3 regions of the Oribacterium sp. FC2011 genome follow, and region 3 is predicted to be linked to each of the others. Evidence: predicted binding sites of a transcription regulator. Region 3 holds the regulator's gene; each other region holds the start of a gene.

Region 1 (5,265 bases), on a different contig from region 3:
TAAAATTCACTGCCAACCTTCATGGGTTTATGGATATGACCAAGTGCTGCGTAGTCAAAGGGTTCCAGCAGGTCTGCATTAACCTGGTCAATGTTTCCGACGGTATGTATCTCGGAATCCATTCGTTCGATTTCTTCGGGGGACTTTCCCTGGGGAAGGTAGAACTGGTGGCTTACGAAGATGTTCCGCTCTTCTGCATTAATCTGCTCACGCTCCAGAAGTTTGTGGAGAGAGTCGTTATAGGACAGATTCAGACCGTTTTTATCAGTGCCTGTAATGTTTTTTATCATGGAGGGCTTCACAAAGGGAAGAAGGTAAAAGTTGACGGGACCAAAGGAATCTTCGATAGTAACTTTTTCGATGTGATCCTCCGGAATTACAGGCGGAGTTCCTATCATATGTATCTTCTGCCGCTCCAGAATGTTTCTGAAGATATTTACCCGCGGTGCGCTGTCATGGTTGCCGCTTATGAGCATTATTTCTGCATCGGGAGCAGCGGCTGTAAGCTTCCGTATGAAATAATCAAAAAGATCCACAGCCTCTACAGGCGGTATGGCCTTGTCGTATATGTCTCCCGCTATAATGATGGCATCCGGTTTATGTTCTTTTGCGTAGTTGATGATTTTTTCGAGAATGTATTTTTGATCTTCCAGGAGATCGTGATTTATGAGTTTGAGACCCAGATGAAGGTCGGATAAGTGGAAAAAAGTCATGTTGTGCCTCCGTATTAATTTATAGTATATCATGGATCAGAAGACGAAAAAACGGAGGTCCGATAAACGAACCTCCGTGATGTGATCGTCGGAGTGACAGGATTCGAACTTGCGACCTCTTGGTCCCTAACCAAGCGCTCTAACCAAACTGAGCTACACCCCGATATCTATATGAAAATGAAAAAGTCGGGGTGACAGGATTCGAACCTGCGACCCCCTGGTCCCAAACCAGGTGCTCTAGCCAAACTGAGCCACACCCCGAGCTAAATGACCGCTCTTTTCAAGCGACTAGTGTATTCTACAAGAATAGAGAGCTGTTGTCAACAATAAATTTGTGGAAAAATAAAATTCTAAAAGCATGGCGCCGTCAGCGCCATGCTTCTTAAGTTATTACTTGATCTCGATGTATCTCGGAGCCTCGATTCTCTTAACTTCCTTCTTGGGAAGGTCGATCTTGAGGATTCCGTCTTCGAATTTAGCTTCGATGTCCTGTGGAGTGAAGTCATCGCCTACGTAGAAGCTTCTCTGCATTGAGCCGCTGTAACGCTCGCGGCGGATAACTCTGCCCTCTTTGTCCTTCTCTTCTTTGTTGTCATTATGTGTAGCGCTTATCTTCAGGTATCCATCATTAAGCTCAAGTTTAACGTCCTCTTTCTTGTAACCCGGAAGCTCGACAGCCATTTCATAAGCCTTGTCGTTTTCCCTGATGTCGGTTCTCATCAGATTTGCAGGCTGACTGTTATGTGCAGGTCTTGAATGCAGGTCGCGATTGAAGTCGCCGAAAAAGTCATCCATAAAGTTATCACCAAAAATACTAGGCATATACAACATATCAAATTCCTCCTTTATATTCAGGCTCTTGAAGATTTGTTTTTGATTCAGTATCAACTGCGGATCAGTTGTGATCCGGGAAGATTTGAATCAGTTTCTTGTCTTTTTGAACCCCTTTTTTTGTTTACAACTAAGTTATAGTCTTATTGTTAGCACATGTCAACGGCGAGTGCTAACAAAAATTATAAACTTTTTGTAAACTTAAAAATCCCCTGCCTCCATTTGGTGGTGGAGACAAGGGATTAATTTATTTATTCCGTACTTATAGTCCATCGAATAATAAGTATCTGACACATTGTGTGTTGTTAAATCGCTAAAACATAAGCTGTAATAACGAATATGATGTATCTGATACTTAACATATGCTGGACTAGTTTGTTTTATACGGTGCTCCGCAGCTCGGACAGAAATTGCCGCCCTTGTTTTCGGTTCCGCAGTACGGACAGAACTTGGGAACCTTCAGGCCAAACTTTTGAGCTTCCTGAAGAAGCGCATTACGCTCCTGCTCAGACTCCCGCATCATTCTCTCTGCTTCTGCCTTTGCACGCTCCTGTTCTTCCGGAGTCAGCTTGTTAAAAGCTTCCTGAGCAGCCTTTTGTGCCTCTTCCATCTTCTTCGCGAGCTCCTCAGGGGTAAGAGATGCAAATGCTTTTAATCTGGCAAGTTCCTTTTCATGGTCGATTTTTTCATCTTTTTTTCCGAACAATCCCATTATTTCAGCCTCCTATGTAAATATTATCATATTTCTTTTATACAAAACCGGGTCATCGGCTTAGGGCGATCAATGTCATGAGGACAGCAATGATCGTTAACAGTATGCCGATAATTGAAGCATTCTTACTTATTTCATTATAACGAGGATCGACTATGAATGAAACACATCTGGGTGTAAAAGGTAAAAATATATAAGGGGTTTAGTAACAGTTCAGCCGAGGTGCAGGCGGGTAGGATCCTTGAATTATATGTTTATTTTTATTCTTGATACTTATTGATAATAGATTCAGGAAATGCCTCATATTGGATAATTTCGATAACAGAGTCATCTATAACAAGCTGATACATTGACTCACATCAGCCAATCTCGGAAATGAAGTCATCCATTATAAGCGCAGCTATGACTCACATTTGGAAATACCGGATATAGAGTCAATAATAACAACATCAATTAATGACTCAAAACGACTATCACCGGAAATTGAGTCAATATGGAGTATCCTTTTTGATGACTTGGTTCTAAAATAATAAGATTGCGGTCAATGAAACCCTCTACTATCATTGACTCACTTTTGATATTTCATGTTTTGAGTCATATAAGTAATCTGAGATTATTGACTTATTATGACGAATACGAATATGTAGTCAATCAAAAGTTTCATAATCAGATAAACTGTCTGCGAGACTCCGGAATTGATTAAATCCATTGTCGGCTGAACTGTTACGGGTTTTATGCGTTAATGTCCCAGTCCCGGACTTCAAGGAGTGCCTTTGCAAGTTTTTCTGCGGAACGTCTGAAAATAATCTCGCCCTTTCCGGATGTGGCGCCACGGGGATCGCCTCCGATTCCGATAGGCTTTCCGTCGGAAGTTCTTAAGTCCTCTCCCATCCAATTGATGGCAGCTTCACCTGAAAAATTCAGGATTTTCTTTCCTTTGTAGCCTCCGTCTTTGTAGCCGGTTTCCGAAAGCTCAAGTTTGACGGTTTCAGGGTGAATCGCCATGATCATGGAGGTTTCCATCTCTCCTCCGTGGAAATCCCAATGATTATCCGGGCTTATGGTGGCCTGAACTTCAGGATCCAGGAAAGCACCTGATGTCAGAACAAAGGTGAAGATTCCGAAATCATGACGTAGCTGTCTTGAAAGAATATCAGCCACCGGACGGTTTCCTCCGTGACAAATAAGGAAAACAAGCTTCTTGAAGCCGTGATTTTGTATAGACTCAGCAATGTCATAAAGCATGTGGTAGTAGGTATCCGGCTTAAAGGAAACGGAGCCGGAGAAATTAAGATGCTCTATGGAAAGTCCCACCGGGATTACAGGAAAAATGAGCATGGGGAAATCAGGATCGATTTTCTCAAGCTCTTCTTTAACGTATTTGGGCATCGCTTCCGCTATCATTGAATCTGTGCCCAGAGGTGCCTGCGACCCATGCTGTTCTATGGCGCCGAGAGGTATGAGGACCATAGTTCGGTCCTTGTCGATAGCTTCCATTTCTTTTCTGGTTAAATCTCTGTAATTCTGAATCATGATAGTCTCCTGTTTGAAGGTGAAATAAGGTTACTGATTAAAGCCCCGGGGACTCACGGAAACTCTTTTACCCGGTCTTCACTACAGTAAAGAAAAGGCGAATGCCTCCGGATCGGAAACATTCGCCACCTGATGATCTTATGATATGGAAATAAATGTCTCCATAAAACCTGAAGTTATGCCTGTGCTGCGCTGTTCATTGAACGAAACCCTGGAACAGCAGCCCTTACTCTGCTGAAGATCACATATGAAAGTGTGTAAACCAAAGTGAGCTTGATGAGGTTAAACGGAATTGTTGCAAGGATGATAAAGGTCGGAAGATTCTTGATGAGAGGATTTACCGAAGATACCATAACCACAACATCGTCAATGCTTACGCCCATGGCCTTGGCATACATAGGAAGTGTGATGAAAGCATTGCAGAAGCACATCCATGCGGTGCGGATGAAAACATTGGTGATGAGTAAGATGGCAATGCTCTTTATGGACTTATCAGACTTCTTGTACATGAGCCACATAGGAACGATGAAAATAAACGCTCCAAGAAGGTTTGAAACCTCACCTACATACATGCTGTTTGTTCCCACTGTGAAAAGCTTGATGAGAAGCTTTGAAACTTCAACAAAGAATGCGGAAAATGGTCCGAGAGTGAAAAGTGCGATTACGCTCGGCATATCACTGAAGTCTATCTTGTAGAACGGCGGGAAGAAAGGAATGCTGAATTCAAGGGACATGAGCACTCCCGCAAGAGCTGCAAGAAGTCCGGTGTAAACCATTTTCTGAATGTTTGATCTGTTTGTCATAATGTTGTCCTCCAAAATTATAATGATAATTGAGGAAACAAGCTCTTTGAGATGGTTGAAATTTCGATCTATAATCGAACCGGAAATGCCCGGTAACGAAAAAAATCTCAGTACCTGAAATTCGGGTACTGAGATAAATCGTCGTTTATTTCACGTTTTCTTCTCTCATCCAGACTATACTGTCGGTACCGGAATCACACCGGTTCATGCACAAAGGCTCGCGGACTATACCGCCGGTAGGGAATCACACCCTGCCCCGAAGAACTTATTTCGTTTTCTGACTTTAGACTAGCATCAGAAGGCAGGACTGTCAACAGGTGATTTTGTATACGGTGAGGGTTCACAATACATTTTTATGAGAAATCCTGGGAAAATCCACGGGGGACCACTCTCGTTGGTGAGAACTGTTTCAAGTGTATTTCGAAATGATTAAGTACATTTTTTGTAAAAATATTGAAAAAATTATGGAAATCTTAATTATTTGCTGTATAATAGGCAAGGTAATTATGTATCACCCAAAGTGGTAAAAAATGCAAAAGAGGTATATTGAGATGAAAACTTCTAAGAAAATCTTAGCTGTCGCAATGACAGGCGTAATCGCAGCTTCAATGGCAGTTCCTGCATTTGCATCATCACAGGTTCGCAACATTGATCCATATTCAGGATCAGCTCT
Region 2 (5,265 bases), on a different contig from region 3:
CTTGCCCTGAGAAACAGCGTTCCGTAATGGACTGTTTCCGGATTATGGATGAAAGACTGCATTATAACAGGTGCCATAATGTAGTACATCAGAACACTGGTGATTCCTATCAGAAGTCCAACTATCCGTGCGAATCTGAAGATTTCATCCATACGTTCTATGTCGCCTGATGAGTATGAGTATGCTATAAGCGGTACCATCCCGAGGCAGATGCCAATGCCTATATTCAGAGGCAGACGCTCCGCTTTAAGTACGATGCCTATGGCAGCCAGCTCGATGTCTCCGTAAGAGGCTGACAAACGGTTTATAACGATGTTGCACAGATCAAACAGCAGGAGTCCTACTGCCGCAGGTATTCCCACATCAAATATGGAGGCAAATGACTTTGCCGTAAGGTGTTTTCCTGTCGGGCGGAATCTGAGTATGGTATTATTACACGCCTTGAGATAGGTGACCATAAAATATATGGACGCCACAATATTGCTGAGCATGGTGGCTATGGCAGCACCCATGACCTGTTTGCCGTCCGGAAGAATCATAAACATAAATACGGGATCCAGGATAATGTTTAAGACACCACCCATACTGAGTCCAAAAGAAGCTTTTGAGGAAAGCCCGATACTTCTGAGCATGGACGATGCAGTGTTGTTGAAAACCACCGGAACTCCTCCGAGGACCACCACAAAAAACATATACTGACGGGCGTACCCGATTATTTTGTCACTTGCTCCCAGAAGTGTTAGAAATGGAGTCATCACAAAAAAGCAAAGGATTGAAAAAACTGCTCCTGCGATGATGGCCATCCACATACATGTTTCTGATACTCTTGATGCCTCTTCATCCTCTCCTGCGCCTATAAGTCTCGCTATGAGAGTTCCACCACCTACTCCGAAGACATTGGAAACAACTATGGTGAGCATAAACACAGGAAGAACCAGCGAACATGCCGCCACCATATAGGGATTATTGGTCCGTCCCACAAACCATGTATCTGCCAGATTGTATATTAAAGTTATCAGCTGACTTGCTATAGCCGGAAGTGCCATAACCATAAGCGCATGTGAGACTCTGTCCTTTTCGAAAAGAAATTTTTTATCTGCTTCTGCCATAGTATGTCACCTCTTTATGTATGTTGATTATTGCTTAGTCTGTCACATCATTTTAGATAATATTATCATGTTCCTTAAGCACAAAAAATATTTAATTCCACGAAAACATCATACTAACATCTTTTACAGCCTTGCCAATAGATTTTTCCAACTTCTCGGCAGATTCTTTAAAATCATGCTCACACGGCATAGACAGTTCACAAATATTTCACAAACATTATTAGCACTCACACTTGACGAGTGCTAATATGAGTGTTATAACATAATCGAACAGAGGAACAGAGAAGACCAAAAGAACGGGATGTTCCAATGATCTAATCCCTCCTTCCCCTTGCTCAGTATCTATTAACAGTATTGAGTGAAAAGGAGGTAAGCATTATGTTAAGACCTAGTATTTTTGGAGAAGATTTATTTGACGACTGGTTCGCATTCCCGGATTTCAGAGATCTGGACAGAACCGAAAGAAAGCTGTATGGCAGACATGCCGACAGGATGATGAAGACCGATGTTCATGAGCATGACGATCACTACGAAGTAGATATTGACCTGCCCGGCTTCAAGAAAGAAGAGATCAGTCTGGAGCTGAACAATGGATATCTCATTGTCAGTGCAAACAAAGGTCTGGATCAGGACGAAAAGGATAAGAAGGGCAAACTTATCAGACAGGAGCGTTACTCCGGATCAATGCAGAGAAGCTTCTATGTCGGTGAGAACATCACCGAGGAAGATATCAAGGCAAGCTTCAAGCATGGTGTTTTGAATCTCATCCTTCCTAAGAAGGACAAAGAGAGGCTTCCCGAAAAGAAACAGATACTCATCGAAGGATGATGTTAAAAAAGGCCTGCGGCTTTCCCGCAGGCCTTTCTTTTCAATGATTCTATCTATTGCTTTCGACAACTGTTTTCCTTCAGACATTATAGCATGGCAAGCAGAAACATCAGGATAAATCTGCCCACGCAAAACATTTTGCAGACATTATGCAGACATTTCGTAGTATTTCTGTTTTAATCCAATTAACAAAAAAAGGAAGCGGCCGCTATTTCTTAATATTCTTAGGCATTTCTAGTTTTATTTCCTTGTTTGGGAGACCTTATTCATAAGTTTTAGCAACAATCTCAAATCGAGGAAGTAGCAAAGAAATATAACCATGTCCCGAAGATATGATTATACCTCTTTTTATCAGTCTATCACGGTATCTTGAGAAAACAGCAGATGTCATGCCTGCCTTCTTACATATTTCACTGACTTTGGTCTCATCCTTTTTTATTGCAAGAATGACTGTTCTATCCTGCTTTGATAATGAGGACAATATTTTTTTGTATACAAAATCATCAAGCATATCATCAAGCTTGAGGAGAATTTCTCTTAACTCCATTTCATCTCTATATTCATAATATAGAAGACCTAGCGCTTGGAATGCAAAAGCATATCCCTTAGTTATCCGTGCAAGGTTCTTGGCATTGTCTTCATCAATCTGAAAAATATCTGCATACTGTTTCGTTATTTGATGCAAGCTTAGTGGTTCTAATGTTATTTTCGGGGTTCTAAGCAAAAAAGTAAGAGCCGGGTCGTTCTGGATTGCATAGATATTTTCATATAATCCTGTCATTAACAGGAAAACCGGATAATCTTTTCTAACAAAAATTTGAAACTGACTCGCAAAGTGACGCATGTTGTCATCATGCATTACTTCATCAATAGTAATGATTACTTTTTTATTATGCTTTTTTAATGAAGAAAGTATATTATCTATGATGCTTACGTTATCCTGAGGAGTATCATTTCCATTAACACCAATACCAAAACCTGCGATGGATATGTTGAATCCCTGTTTAAAGAAATTCGGGATTTTCTTGCAGGAATCGATCAAACGCATAGCACAGTCATTGATAAGATCCTGCGTTGAATTTAGGTCTATTACAATCCAATCCTTATCCTTCCCAAGTTCATTTGTTATTGAAGTCATAAATACAGTCTTGCCACTTCCTCTGATTCCTTCGATAAGATATGCCTGACTGATTGGATTGTCAGCCTCAAATGTACTTAAGATCATATCCGTATTTTCATATCTGGATATATATTCATTTGGCTGTTTTCCAAAAGTAAGAGTAAATGGATTATTCTTTTTCATAACATGACATCCTTTCATAATTCTTCATAATCCATTATACTTTCATAATTCTTCATAATTCAATATAGTTTTCATAAACTTTCATAATTAAATTACAATGCTTCTATATATTTCCTCGTTTCTGTATCCACAATGTATATCTTCTGGTTTCCATACGGATCACCATTTGAGTATGTTGAAAATAGATCCAATGTCAGTACTCCTCCCAGGTCAAGAGGATATTCTAACCTATAAAACATGTCATATAGAACAATAATCCCAGAAATAGGTCATGATCCCATAACCTTCCGCGTAGAATATGTTCTTAATGATATATTTCTCCAACATATAGTCCTCCTGTCTATCATTATTCAAAAAATAGAATTCACAATCATACCTGAGAAAAACGAGAAAAGCATAATAAACACAATGTATAATGCGAAATGCTTCCATCCCATGGAAATCTTTAAGGCTCCAAGATTAGTTATCTTGGTAGCCGGTCCTGTGATCATAAATGCGGAGGCACTTCCCAGACTCATTCCATCCAGTAGCCAACTTTGTAATAACGGAATCGTACCTCCGCCACACGCATACAGCGGCACACCTATAGTGGCTGCCATCAGAACGCCCCATGCCTTATTTCCGCCAAACATATTCACCATCACATTCTGTGGGATATATCGCTGAAACAATGCCGACAGCAGAATTCCTATAAAAAAATATAATCCGGTAGCCTTTATATTCCTTAAGAAGTTCAGCAGATATCTTATCAGCAGATTTGGGTGTGTATCATGATTTGCACGCTCTTCAAAACCTTCAAAATTAAAATATTCTTTGTCCCGATAGAATATAAACATCAGAATTCCGGCGGCACATCCGCATAAAAAGCAGGTGACAATACGTATCGCAAGAACAGTCATACCAAGAGCTGCACTGTATATGATCAGCTGTGGATTTAAAAGAATCGATGCCATCATAAATGCTGCCAGCCAATCTTCTCTCATCCCTTGTTTACGAAACGACGCAGCAATCGGGATCGTTCCATACATACACAGAGGCGACAGGATTCCAAGAATGCAGGCAGGGATTATCCCTAAAAGTCCCAGTTTCTTTCCCTGAAGTCTTGCAAAAGCTCCATGAATTTTATCCTTGGCAAACACGGATATAAGTGATCCAATCGCCATGCCAATGATCCAATACATGAAAATCTGACGCAGTTGGATTTCAAAATAGTACCATACATAAATAAATTCTCTTTGAATCAACGCAATAATGTCATTCATCTATATTTACCAATTCATAGCCACGGCTTCCCAATCCGATTTCTTCTGCATGCTCAAGTGTATGAATGCCGTGAAGGGATTCCATTCTGTTTACAAGAGCCTCATTCCCTTCTGCTTCATATATTAAATCAACACATGCCTGATCAAGGGCAACAGGATCATAACTTGCAAGAATGCCTATATCATGGATATCAGGTTCAGCAGGGTTCCCGTCACAATCGCAATCAACAGAGAGTCTGTTCATCACATTGATATAAACGATATGCTCGCTTCCTACATGATCGTTAAAACCTTTGACCATCTCTGCAAGAGCTTCCAACCATGCATCCTGATCGCTGTACCATATACTTCCGCTTGTTTTGGTACCTGCTGTATGGACATACACTTTACCGCTAGGTGAGGATATGCCTATACCAACATTTTTTATCGCACCACCGAATCCTGCCATGGCATGTCCTTTAAAATGAGAAAGTATTACCCAGTCCGTATAGTTTTCCGCATGACTTCCCACAATGATCTTGTCAAGTCGGCTTCCTCCGGACATGGGCCATTCCACCTCACCCTCTTCATCCATCAGGTCGAAGTCAGCAATAACGGTAAAGCCGTGATCCTCTGCCACCTGCCTGTGCATGGCGGAGCTTGACCGCGAACCGCCATATGCGGTATTGCACTCCACTATTGTTCCGTCAAGCTGCTGTACAAGATTACCAATCAGTTCCGGTCTTAAATAATTGCTGGCCGGTGGTTCTCCGGTAGATATCTT
Region 3 (5,265 bases):
GGTGTTACATCAAGAAGAAGAACGTCACCGGCACCGGCATCACCTGCAAGCTTACCACCCTGGATAGCTGCACCGATAGCTACGCACTCATCAGGGTTAAGAGTCTTGCTTGGCTCCTTTCCTGTAAGCTGCTTAACCTTATCCTGAGCAACCGGCATACGTGTTGAACCACCAACCAGGAGAACCTTGTCAAGCTCACCTGATGTAAGTCCTGCATCACGAAGAGCATTCTGTACAGGCACTGCTGTTCTCTCTGTAAGATCAGATGTAAGCTCTTCAAACTTAGCTCTTGTAAGAGTCATATCAAGATGCTTAGGTCCCTCAGCAGTTGCTGTGATGAAAGGAAGGTTGATATTTGTTGTAGTTGAAGCAGAAAGCTCCTTCTTAGCTTTCTCGGCTGCTTCCTTAAGTCTCTGAAGAGCCATATTGTCCTTGCTGAGATCTACGCCCTCAGCCTTCTTGAACTCCTCAACCATCCAGTTCTGGATACGGCTATCATAATCATCACCACCAAGACGGGTATCACCGTTTGTTGAAAGAACTTCGATAACACCGTCTCCGATATCGATAATAGAAACATCAAATGTACCACCACCAAGGTCATAAACCATAACCTTCTGCTCATTACCTTCATCAAGACCGTAAGCAAGTGCGGCAGCTGTAGGCTCATTGATGATACGCTTAACATCAAGGCCTGCGATCTTTCCGGCATCCTTGGTTGCCTGACGCTGAGCATCATTGAAGTATGCAGGAACTGTGATAACAGCCTCTGTTACCTTCTCGCCAAGATAAGCCTCTGCATCAGCCTTAAGCTTCTGAAGAATCATCGCTGAAATCTCCTGAGGAGTATAGTCCTTACCGTCAATGCTTACCTTATAGTCTGAACCCATATGTCTCTTGATAGAAGCGATGGTTCTGTCAGCATTGGTTACAGCCTGACGCTTTGCCGGCTCACCTACAAGTCTCTCACCATTCTTTGTAAATGCCACAACTGAAGGTGTTGTTCTGAGACCCTCTGCATTTGCGATAACAGTAGGCTTTCCACCTTCCATAACTGCTACACAGCTGTTTGTTGTACCTAAATCAATTCCAATTATCTTTCCCATATTGTTCTCCTTTTCTATCTATTAAAAAACTTGATTTCTTTATAATTTTATAACGGCGGAACTCTTTGCTCCTGCCGAGTGTTACTGAAACATGATTTCTAAGGCTTTACTATTTTTTCACCTTAACCATGCTGTGTCTGATAACCTGATCTTTGTAAGTGTATCCCTTCTGAAGATCCTGTGTGACTGTATCCTCTTCCACGTCGCTTTCTGTATCTGTCATAACTGCGTTGTGGAGGTTCGGATCGAATTTCTCACCCTCAGCCTTGATGGCCTTAACCTGAAGATCCTCAAACAGTTTTTCAATCTGTTTGTAGATGCCCTGAACACCCTTCGTGAAAGCATCCTCTTCATCTTCCTTCTCAACAGTTCCGAGAGCTCTTTCAAAATTGTCAACCACCGGAAGAAGCTTCTCAATTACTTCTCTTGCACCGAAGTCAAAATTCTGAATCTTCTCTTTCTCAGTACGCTTGCGGAAATTGTCAAACTCTGCATAAAGCCTTGTGTATTTATCCTTAAGATCGGCTATTTCTGCCTCGTACTTTTCCTTGAGTTTTACGGTTTCGTCATCCTCAGCCGCATTCTCATCATCTTTAGCCTCTGCTTCATCATTTTCTGAAGCTTCGGCATTTTCAGAGTCTTCCGCTGCTTCCTTGTTTTCCTGAGACTCCTCCATGGTTTCTTCAACCTTTTCTTCTTTTATCTCTTCTGTACCCTGTTCTTCGGAAGACTTCTTTAATTCTTCGTCCTTCAAGATAACCTCCTGTACTTAATCCGTGTCGGATCTTTATAATTTAAGCTGCATTGCAGCCTTTTTAACCTTAGCTACTGAAATGCCTGATCCATCTCACTCTGAAGCTTACTGAGTATCTCCAGTACCTTTTCATAGTCCATACGCTTTGGTCCTATGACACCTATGGTTCCCTTTAGTCCGTTTCCAAGCTCGTAATTGGCTGTTATCACCGAACAGTCGGACATGTTCTGAAGCGGAGACTCTTCTCCGATGTAAACCTGTATAGGCTTTTTCCCGTCAGCATGAGCCTCAGTTTCCTTCACAAGAGAAGCAAGTTCGTCCTTTGTTTCGAATGCACTTATAAGCTTTGATGCATTATCGGAATCCACAAGCTCCGGATACTTGAAAATGTTGGTTGCTCCGGAAGTATATATCTGACTCTCTCCGAGATTGATATCCAGCATATTGAGAATGCTGTCAACTATGGCTTTTACAGTACCCTTATAGCTTGTCCTTGCAAGAAGCTGTCCGATACGGCCTTCGGTGATATCCTCAACGCTCAGTCCGTTAAGCACATCATTGAGTAGCATGTTAATGCTCAGGACTCTGTTGAAATCAAGCTCCTCAGCGCCGTCCAAAACCACAGATGAGGTCTTTACGATATTTCCCTGCATCATGATGACAAGAAGAAGTCTCCTTGCATCCACAAGAGAAGTCTGGATAAACTTGATCTTGTTGGTTCTGATAGAGGGTCCTGTAACCACCGCTGCGTATTTGGTATTCTCCGCAAGGTTTCTGACAAGTGTTTTTAATGTTGTCTCCAGACGATCCACCTTTTCAAACATCTCGGTTTTTACATCGTCAATCTCATGCTTATGGTTTTCCATGAGCTGGTCAACATAAAATCTGTAGCCCTTGTCACTGGGGATACGGCCTGCCGAAGTATGAGGCTGAACTATATACCCCATCTCCTCCAGATCACTCATTTCATTTCTGATGGTGGCAGAGCTGAGATTCAAACCTGAATACTTACTGATGGTTCGTGAACCAACCGGTTCTCCGGTCTCAAGGTAATTTTTGATTATCGTGGTAAGGATAACAACCTTACGTTGATCCAGTTCCATCTCTCCGCCTCCTTCTGATTTTTGTTAGCACTCAAAATATTGGAGTGCTAACATCTGAAATTTATAATACTCGCCTTGTAAATCTATGTCAAGAACTTTAGCGAAAAGCAATTGTGAATAAAGAATGAACTAAAAAAAAGAAGCATCTTAGAAAGATGCTTCTTTACTGGTTTTAGTTTAATCGAGGTCATCAACCCATCTTCCAACTAAAGTATTATATCCTTATTACACCGGCACTGCCAGATACACATCTGCGTACTGCCAGCCTCTGTCGGTAACACCGGCAGCCTCTGCATAGGTATCATAGTAAACATCTATGAGATTACCCTTAACTGCTCCGCCGATATCTTCTACTGTGTAAACAGTGTCATTTATAAATACCTTTGTTCCCATAGGGATAACGCCGAGATCTGCGGCGATTGTATGATTGGCCGTTGTATATGCTCCCGAATAGGTAACTCCTGCGCCATAATATCCCGTGAGTTTGAAATTGCCGATCATATTTCCACGCTTGTAATGCGTAGTTTCCTCAGTAACAACACTTCCTACTTTCGTGACCGGTGAACTTGCTGACTGTTTAGCCGCGGCCTCAAGAGCCTTTATATGCTCTGCAAGCTGCTGTTCGGCAATCATTTCAGCCTCTATCTCTGCATCCATTTCAGAATCCGAAGTCTGAATAAGTTCATAACCCGTAACCAGGGATTCATCGCTCCATTCTGTACCTGTGGGGGCTGTAGCAGCCGCCAAAGCAGAAGTTGAAACCAACGCGGTAATAAAAAACGTTGCCGCAGCTGTTTTTAGCCCTGCCATCTTCATATAATTGTTCCTCCTATGGTTATCCTTACTTAAGCTGCAGTAAAATGCACTGCCGCAGAGTGGTCATTGCTGCCTGATCAAACCAGCATACCTCTCCGTAATAAGGAATCACAATCGCCTTAAAACCAGGCGATTTTTCTACGATTTTGCAACATACGACGCTATGACCTTAATACAGCTTCAAAAAACGGTCAACTAAAATTTTTCTAAAGTTTTTTACGAAAAATAAAAGCAAAGTGGTGAATTTTACACCGTTAACAGAAGTTCCACCGCCATTCTGTCTGTCAGATTTCCGCTTTTTATGGACTCATCATATTCCAGGCATCTGCTTATATAATCCTCGATACTTTCAAGTGAATAGTGCTTAGCCTGGTTCTGAAGTTTGCCCAGGATCCAGGGAGAAACATTAACATATTTGGCAGCTTCCTGCCCGTTCATGCCCTTTGTTACCGACTCTTTAGTAAGAAGCAATTGGTTAAAATTTCTCCTCATAAGACTCAGTATCTTCATGGGTGCTTCCTGAAGTGTCAGCAGATCTCCGTAATACTGCATCGCCTTCTCAGTATTTCCGAGACTCATCTCTGTGATCATGTCGAAGACTCTGTCTTCAACATTCTGGGAACAGATAGTCTCCACATCCTGATCCTCTATCACGTCACGGTCTCCCGTATATGCGATCAGCTTTTCGAGCTCTGAAGCGATATTATCCATACTGTTTCCTGTTTTACCGAGGATTAGCTCCATGGTTGAATTTCTGATCTTTTTTCCGGCATTTGTGAGATATCGGGCTGCCCATCTTCCAAGCTGGGCATGATCCTGAAATCCAAGTTCACAGTCAAAACCGTTTTTCTGTATTATCTTGTATAGCTTTCCTCTTTTATCGACTTCTTTCTCGATGAACATAAGGTGAGCAGTTTCAGGAAAATGCTCAATATCATCAAGATATTTCAAAAGCTTCTCAGGCGGAGCCTTTTTGAACCACTGGCTGTCACTTACTATCACAAGTCTCCCGTTATTATCCCCGAAAGTAAAAGGAATGGTATTTAAAATGTCTATCAGTTCATCCACATCCGGCGCGCCATCAAAGAAGTTATATGCCATTCCATCTTCTCCTCCGAAGGCTTTACGGAAAGCTTTTTTATAGGAAAGCTTCAGAAATTCCTCCTCACCGTAAAGAAGATAATAGGGCTTGAAATCTCCGCTTTTAAGGTCAGTTCCAAGCTGCTGATAATCATTTTCGTTTTCTTTTTTCTTGTATGCCATATATACCCCGATGAATCATGATTTTCATAAATCTTATAAAAGTATATCTCCCGCTTATGACTTAACACAAGCGGGAGATTGCCAAAATATATTATGTTGACTTATTTGAAGCTTACAGAATTGAGGATCTTGTCACCCATGGTTCCGTCGCTGAGATCCACTCTTACTATACCGATAGATACAGCATGAGTATCATCAAGTTGGGCAAGGTACTCTGTCCATT

The links. The regulator HrcA, encoded in region 3, represses chaperone genes, less so after heat shock. The targets are predictions, from matches to a motif close to TGTTAGCACTCNNNNNNNNNGAGTGCTAACA.
Region 1: T357_RS0107945 (Hsp20/alpha crystallin family protein) is a predicted target of HrcA. The motif match lies at 1,692-1,722, and genes of this name have one in related genera.
Region 2: T357_RS0103995 (Hsp20/alpha crystallin family protein) is a predicted target of HrcA. The motif match lies at 1,328-1,358, and genes of this name have one in related genera.

Annotation. Positions count from the first base shown of each region.
Region 1 covers NZ_JNJM01000008.1:57,238-62,502, forward strand. Annotated here, with positions in the region: gene T357_RS0107930 (exonuclease SbcCD subunit D) at 1-713, opposite strand, end outside; tRNA gene T357_RS0107935 (tRNA-Pro) at 802-876, opposite strand; tRNA gene T357_RS0107940 (tRNA-Pro) at 900-974, opposite strand; gene T357_RS0107945 (Hsp20/alpha crystallin family protein) at 1,104-1,544, opposite strand; gene T357_RS0107950 (zinc ribbon domain-containing protein) at 1,915-2,256, opposite strand; gene T357_RS0107955 (creatininase family protein) at 2,989-3,789, opposite strand; gene T357_RS0107960 (ECF transporter S component) at 3,966-4,592, opposite strand; FMN riboswitch at 4,746-4,860, opposite strand; gene T357_RS0107965 (hypothetical protein) at 5,144-5,265, shown strand, end outside.
Region 2 covers NZ_JNJM01000003.1:264,757-270,021, forward strand. Annotated here, with positions in the region: gene T357_RS0103990 (MATE family efflux transporter) at 1-1,109, opposite strand, end outside; gene T357_RS0103995 (Hsp20/alpha crystallin family protein) at 1,488-1,937, shown strand; gene T357_RS0104000 (ATP-binding protein) at 2,200-3,240, opposite strand; gene T357_RS0104010 (permease) at 3,591-4,502, opposite strand; gene T357_RS0104015 (DUF362 domain-containing protein) at 4,495-5,265, opposite strand, start outside.
Region 3 covers NZ_JNJM01000002.1:287,950-293,214, reverse strand. Annotated here, with positions in the region: gene dnaK (molecular chaperone DnaK) at 1-1,106, opposite strand, end outside; gene grpE (nucleotide exchange factor GrpE) at 1,216-1,860, opposite strand; gene hrcA (heat-inducible transcriptional repressor HrcA) at 1,932-2,963, opposite strand; gene T357_RS19890 (3D domain-containing protein) at 3,189-3,779, opposite strand; gene holA (DNA polymerase III subunit delta) at 4,026-5,042, opposite strand; gene T357_RS0102665 (hypothetical protein) at 5,144-5,265, opposite strand, start outside.